2 linked regions of the Paenarthrobacter nicotinovorans genome follow. The protein of the gene in region 2 interacts with the protein of the main gene of each other region in a pairwise test. Links are inferred from orthologs where the notes say so. Each region holds a gene or a part of one and is shown on either strand. Other genes may lie near its edges.

What was found.
Region 1: the proteins of rplA (region 2) and thrS interact in binary tests that used the Escherichia coli proteins (3 or more experiments, as listed by UniProt). The link is inferred for Paenarthrobacter nicotinovorans from one-to-one orthologs.

Annotation. Positions count from the first base shown.
Region 1 is NZ_CP089293.1:2,358,187-2,361,458, forward strand. What follows is about bases 161-3,112. They hold thrS (threonine--tRNA ligase), read right to left. Parts: upstream 2,666-3,112; coding sequence 656-2,665; downstream 161-655. Other genes in these bases: JMY29_RS10975 (HIT family protein), read right to left, coding at 161-637; JMY29_RS10985 (DNA polymerase III subunit alpha), read right to left, coding at 2,794-3,112. Outside these bases: pgsA (phosphatidylinositol phosphate synthase), read right to left, coding at 1-54; more of JMY29_RS10975, read right to left, coding at 44-160; more of JMY29_RS10985, read right to left, coding at 3,113-3,272. UniProt on the Escherichia coli protein: Catalyzes the attachment of threonine to tRNA(Thr) in a two-step reaction: L-threonine is first activated by ATP to form Thr-AMP and then transferred to the acceptor end of tRNA(Thr). The rate-limiting step is amino acid activation in the presence of tRNA.
Region 2 is NZ_CP089293.1:3,072,258-3,075,317, forward strand. The notes cover bases 43-2,782. They hold rplA (50S ribosomal protein L1), read right to left. Parts: upstream 1,897-2,782; coding sequence 1,189-1,896; downstream 43-1,188. Other genes in these bases: JMY29_RS14280 (GNAT family N-acetyltransferase), read right to left, coding at 43-1,048; rplK (50S ribosomal protein L11), read right to left, coding at 2,043-2,474; nusG (transcription termination/antitermination protein NusG), read right to left, coding at 2,605-2,782. Also shown: more of JMY29_RS14280, read right to left, coding at 1-42; more of nusG, read right to left, coding at 2,783-3,060. UniProt on the Escherichia coli protein: One of the primary rRNA binding proteins, it binds very close to the 3'-end of the 23S rRNA. Forms part of the L1 stalk. It is often not seen in high-resolution crystal structures, but can be seen in cryo_EM and 3D reconstruction models.

The sequences.
Region 1 (3,272 bases), 710 kb from region 2 along the record:
CGCCAAAGGGGTAAAGAGTGAAGTGAAGAAGCCGCGCGCATGCCTATTGAGCATTCGACTCCCCCGGCCAGGCTTCGGCCACTAGTTTGCGGACCTCGTCCAAGGTCTGCGTGATGGCTTTGGTCTGGGCGATGATGGGAAAGAAATTGCCGTCCCCGCCCCAGCGCGGAACTACGTGCTGGTGAAGATGGGCAGCGATGCCCGCCCCGCCGGTAACACCTTGGTTCATGCCCAGGTTGAAACCGCTGGGATTCGAAACCTTCCGGAGCACACGCATGGCGGTCTGGGTAAGATCAGCGAACTCCGCTGTCTCTTCCACCGTAATATCCGTGTAGTCGGGGACGTGGCGGTAGGGGCAGATCAGCAGGTGGCCCGGGTTGTACGGGAACAGGTTGAGCACGACATAGCAGGTCTTTCCCCGGTGGACGATGAGCGATTCCTCGTCAGAGCGGGTCGGCCCTACACAGAACGGGCAGTCATCCTTGTTCTTGAATTGATCCTGCCCGCCCTTGATGTAGGCCATGCGGTGGGGAGTCCACAGGCGCTGAAACGCATCCGGAACGCCTGCGAGTCCGAAATCATCGGTTACGTCTGCGTCGCCCGGAAGGTCAGCTGCCGCGCCTGTGTTCTCCTGCACCGTCACTTTTCCGTTCCGTCAGCTCTCGCGGTTCTTTACGGCGTCGACTATCCTGCGGACCGCTTCTTCCACGGGAACGCCGTTATCCTGGCTGCCATCCCTGAACCGGAATGACACGGCGCCCGCTTCGGCATCCTCACCGCCGGCAATCAATACAAAGGGAATCTTGTCCTTGCTGGCAGTACGGATCTTCTTCGGGAAGCGATCCGAGGAAATGTCCACCTCGGCACGGATGCCTGCAGCCTTCAGCTGCCCGACGACGTCAAACATGTAGTCGTTGAATGCCTCGGCCACGGGAATGCCAACTACCTGGACCGGAGCAAGCCAGGCCGGGAAGGCCCCGGCATAGTGTTCGGTGAGCACACCCATGAAGCGTTCAACAGAACCGAAGAGTGCCCGGTGGATCATGACGGGACGCTGGCGCGTTCCGTCGGCCGCCTGGTATTCCAGTTCGAAGCGTTCGGGAAGATTGAAGTCCAGCTGGATGGTGGACATTTGCCAGGTCCGGCCCAGCGCGTCCTTCGCCTGAACCGAAATCTTCGGGCCGTAGAACGCGGCTCCACCCGGATCCGGCACGAGTTCCAGCCCGGAAGCGGCTGCAACCTCGGAAAGAGTACGGGTGGCTTCTTCCCAAGCGGCGTCGTCACCAACGAACTTCTCTTCGTTCTTGGTGGACAGTTCCAGGTAGAAATCGTCCAGGCCGTAGTCCTTGAGCAGGCCGAGGACGAAGTTCAGCGTGGTAGTGAGCTCGTCCTTCATCTGCTCGCGGGTGCAGTAGATGTGGGCATCGTCCTGTGTCATGCCGCGAACACGTGTCAGTCCATGCACAACGCCGGACTTCTCGTACCGGTACACCGAACCGAACTCGAACAGGCGCAACGGAAGTTCACGGTATGACCGGCCGCGAGAGCGGAAGATCAGGTTGTGCATGGGGCAGTTCATCGGCTTCAGGTAATAGTCCTGGGCCGGCTTGCGCACCGTGCCGTCCTCGTTGAATTCGGCGTCCACCTGCATGGCGGGGAACATGCCGTCCTTGTACCAGTCAAGGTGGCCTGAGACCTCGTACAGGTGACCCTTGGTGATGTGGGGTGTGTAGACAAATTCGTAGCCGGCGTCCACGTGGCGTTGGCGGGAGTAGTCCTCCATCGCCTTGCGGATGATCCCGCCCTTGGGGTGGAACACCGGGAGGCCTGAGCCCAGTTCATCCGGGAAGGAGAACAGATCCAACTCGACACCGAGCTTGCGGTGGTCGCGGCGCTCAGCTTCGGCGATGCGCTCCTGGTAGGCCTTCAGTGCTTCCTTGGTAGGCCACGCGGTTCCGTAGATACGCTGCAATTGCTGGTTGTTCTGGTTGCCCAGCCAGTAGGCGGCCGAAGAACGCGTCAGCGCAAAAGCGTTGGCGATGATCTTGGTGTTCGGAAGGTGCGGGCCGCGGCACAGATCGCACCAAACGCTTTCGCCGCTCTTCCTGTCCACGTTGTCGTAGATGGTGATGTCACCGGCGCCGACTTCGACGTTGACGCCTTCAGCGGCGTCGGAGGCGTCGTTCTTCTTGCCGAGCAGTTCCAGCTTGTAGGGTTCGCCGGCCATGGCTTCGCGCGCTTCGTCTTCGGTGACCACGCGGCGGACGAACTTCTGGTTCTGGTTGATGATCTTCTGCATCATCTTTTCCAGCTGGCGCAGGTCTTCCGGAGTGAAGGGCTCGGAGACATCGAAATCGAAATAGAAGCCGTCAGTGATGTACGGGCCGATGCCAAGCTTGGCATCAGGGCGCAGTTGCTGCACGGCCTGGGCCATGACGTGCGCGGTGGAGTGACGGAGGACGTTGAGGCCATCGGGAGATTCGATGGTGACACCTTCGACGTCGGCGTCGGCGGGGAGGACCTGGTCGAGGTCCTTGAGTTCGCCGTTGACACGGGCTACAACGACGTCGCGGCGCTCGAAGAAGAGTTCCGCGCCGGTAGTCCCTTCCGTCACCTTTGTCTCTTCGCCATCGACGATGAGGGTGATCTGTTGGGCATCTGACACGGGTGTCTCCTATTCATAGTTAAGGCTTCATAGCTTGTGGCGTACGGGGACCACAGCCAGCCACCGTCAATCGTATCCGCTCCGGCGAGGGCGGCCAAAGCAGCACGCCGGGCCGGGATTCAGGGTGTTCAGCTTCCCAGCCCGGTAATGGCAAGGTTCCGTGTAATGCCGTGGAGGGGGCCGGGAATCGTGTATTCGTCCGTCGGCACTTCACCGCCGCGGATGATTTCCGGATAAGGAAGCGATTCGGGCCGGCCAAGGTCCCAGGCCTTGCTCGCGCTCAGGCTGATTCCCCTGGGACCTGTCCTCCTGGTGGTTCCCCGGATCAGCAGCAAGCGTGTGCCGAACAGCAACGGTCCCGATTCTTCCTGGGCTTCGTGGAAGAAAACCGAATCCACACATCCAGTGCCGTCATCGATACTGATGAAGACCACCCGCCGCCCACCGCGCATGGGAGGGGTTTGGGTGGCAACGCGCACCCCGGCCACCAGGACCTCCGTTCCGTTGCGCAAGCCAAGGAGTTGGTCGGCCGTCGTCACTCCCAATTTCGCCAGGAGGGGCCGGTGGCTTTCCATCAAGTGTTCGCTGACATCCACGGCCATGAGGT
Region 2 (3,060 bases):
TTATGGCCAGCATATGCTGGTTTTCAACGGCGTTCCATGTCATGACCGACGTGGCGTCCGGCCAGAGCTCCTGTGCGCGGCGAAGGTTGCCGGTTTTCACCAGCATCCCTAAACCGTGTCCCCGGTGCCCGGGAGCCACCAGAGTGTCCTCTTGGTAGATCACCGCCGGCGCCTCTTCACGGTGCGTCAGGACCGTGTAGGCGGCCAGCTCCCCCGTCGCGTCATGGCGGGCTGCGCACACGGCGGACTCCACACCGCTGGCCTGCCAGGTGGCTTCCTCCCGGCGGACCCGGGCAGCGTCCCACACCTCGCCTTCCCACCCGAGGCCTGCGATGGGAACCTCTGTGCTCATGAGGCTCTTGAGGCGGGCGAAAGCGCCCACAAGGTGGTCCGGGCAACGCGACTTCCAGCCCAGGACGCTGTAGCCCGCCGAGCGTCTCAAGGCCTCCGCTTCCAGGACCCCAAGCGATTCCCCGGAAACGGGAAAGGCAAGCGTGCTGTTCGTTTCGACCTGCTCCAACGAGTAACCGTGGCGGAGGGCGAAGCGTGTGGATGCCGCGTCCAAAGGCACACCGCCTGAGCCGGACTTGGCCTCCAACAACTCCACGCCGGCCTCGACGGGCGCGATGGGTTCTCCGCAGTAGGCATCGAACGAAACCCGCCCACGGCCACTGGCCAGTTCCTCCAACAGGGCCAGTATCCGGGATCCAAAGCCACGGCGCCGGAAGGGCGCGTCGACAAGCACGTCCACACCCGCCGTCGTCGTGTTTTCACTCAGGGGCAGCGTCAAAGTGCCGCAACCCACCACCTCACCGTCGAGGCGGGCCAGATGGACCTGGCGCTCTTCGTATTCATTTCCCTGCCAGAAAAGGACGGCCTCGGCCAGGGTAGCGCAGCGGTCCAGGTTGCCCCACAGTTCCATGGCGTGGACGACGTTCAGTTGGTGAAAGGCTTGGAAGTCAGGGGCATCTGCGGCGTCCGGACTCGTGGGGACACGGATCCGTTCCACGGTCAATCCGGAAGGCCCTGAAATGTTCGACGACGTCACGCACCACAGCCTACGGCCCGCCTCCCGCGCGGAACAGACGGAGACAAGAAAACAGGCTGGAAGCGAATGCAGGCAGTGACAGAAAAAGGACCGCCCGGCAAAAGCCGGACGGTCCTTTTCAGAGCCAGTGCTCGCGAAGCTTACGCGTCGGTGAGAACCTTGGTGACGTTCGGGTCAACGGTGATGCCCGGGCCGAACGTGGTGGCAACGGTAGCCTTCTGGATGTAGCGGCCCTTGGAAGCGGACGGCTTCAAACGAAGCACCTCTTCCAGTGCTGCTGCGTAGTTCTCAGCCAGCTTGGTGGCGTCGAAGGACACCTTGCCGATGATGAAGTGAAGGTTGGAGTGCTTGTCGACGCGGAAGTCGATCTTGCCGCCCTTGATGTCGTTGACAGCCTTGGTGACGTCCGGGGTAACCGTGCCGGTCTTCGGGTTCGGCATGAGGTTACGCGGGCCGAGAACCTTACCGAGGCGGCCAACCTTGCCCATGAGGTCAGGGGTTGCCACTGCGGCGTCGAAGTCGGTCCAGCCGCCGGCGATCTTTTCGATCAGGTCATCGGAACCAACGAAGTCGGCGCCGGCAGCGATTGCTGCTTCAGCCTTGTCGCCGGTTGCGAAAACGAGGACGCGGGCGGTCTTACCGGTGCCGTGGGGCAGGTTGACGGTGCCACGAACCATCTGGTCGGCCTTACGCGGGTCGACGCCCAGGCGGAAAGCGACCTCAACGGTTGCGTCGAACTTGGAAGGGTTGGTGTCCTTCGCGAGGGTGATGGCCTCGAACGGGGCGTAGACCTTGTCTGCCTCGATCTTGGCTACGGCTGCCTCATATGCTTTGCTGCGCTTTGCCATGCTGCTGTTTCTCCTTGTGCAGTTGTGGTCTGCGGACCGCGCTGGGCCCTGCCACAGTCGGGGATCCGGCAAGGATCCTGCGACATTTCAATGTTTCAGATACCGGTTGCCCGGCGGGTGAAGGCCACGATAGGCCTTCGAGGGTTCTAGCCTTCGACCGTGATGCCCATGGAGCGGGCGGTGCCGGCGATGATCAGGGCAGCAGCCTTGATGTCGTTGGCGTTCAGGTCTTCCATCTTGGTGGAAGCAATTTCCTCAACCTGTGCCTGGGTCAGCTTGGCAACCTTGACGGTGTGCGGGGTAGCCGAACCCTTGGCGACGCCTGCAGCCTTCTTGATGAGCTCTGCAGCCGGCGGGGTCTTGGTGATGAAGGTGAAGGAACGGTCCTCGTAGACCGTGATTTCAACCGGGATAACGTTTCCGCGCTGGGATTCCGTTGCAGCGTTGTACGCCTTGCAGAATTCCATGATGTTGACACCGTGCTGGCCAAGTGCAGGACCGATCGGCGGGGCCGGGTTAGCGGCACCTGCCTGGATCTGCAGCTTGATGAGGCCGGTGACCTTCTTCTTGGGAGCCAATGTAGGGTCCTTCTCTCAATAGCTTCCTGGGACACAGGAGCGCGTCCCAGGTTGGTGGCCGCCATGGCGAGGCGGCCGGCCGCTCCCGAACTGCTAAGCAGGCAGGACAGGAGCGAAATTTTGGAATCAGCTAGATCTTGGTGACCTGGTTGAATGCGAGCGTCACCGGGGTTTCGCGCTCGAAGATCGAGACCAGAACCACCAGGGTCTGGGACTCGGGCTTGATTTCGGAGATCGTTGCCGGAAGAGTCTCGAACGGACCTTCCTTGACGATGACCGACTCGCCGACCTCGAAGTCGACGGCCACGGGGGCCTGGTTCTGCTTGTTGACCGGCTTGCCTTGCTCTGCCTGCTCTTCTTCGAAGACCGGGGCGAGCATGGAGAAGACCTCGTCAAGGCGGAGCGGGACCGGGTTGTGGGCGTTGCCCACAAAGCCGGTAACACCGGGGGTGTGACGGACGGCGCCCCACGAGGCGTCGGTCAGGTCCATGCGGACCAGGACGTAACCGGGGATGCGGACGCGGTTGATAACCTTGCGCTGCGCATTCTTGATCTCGACGACCTCTTCCATGGGCACCTGGATCTC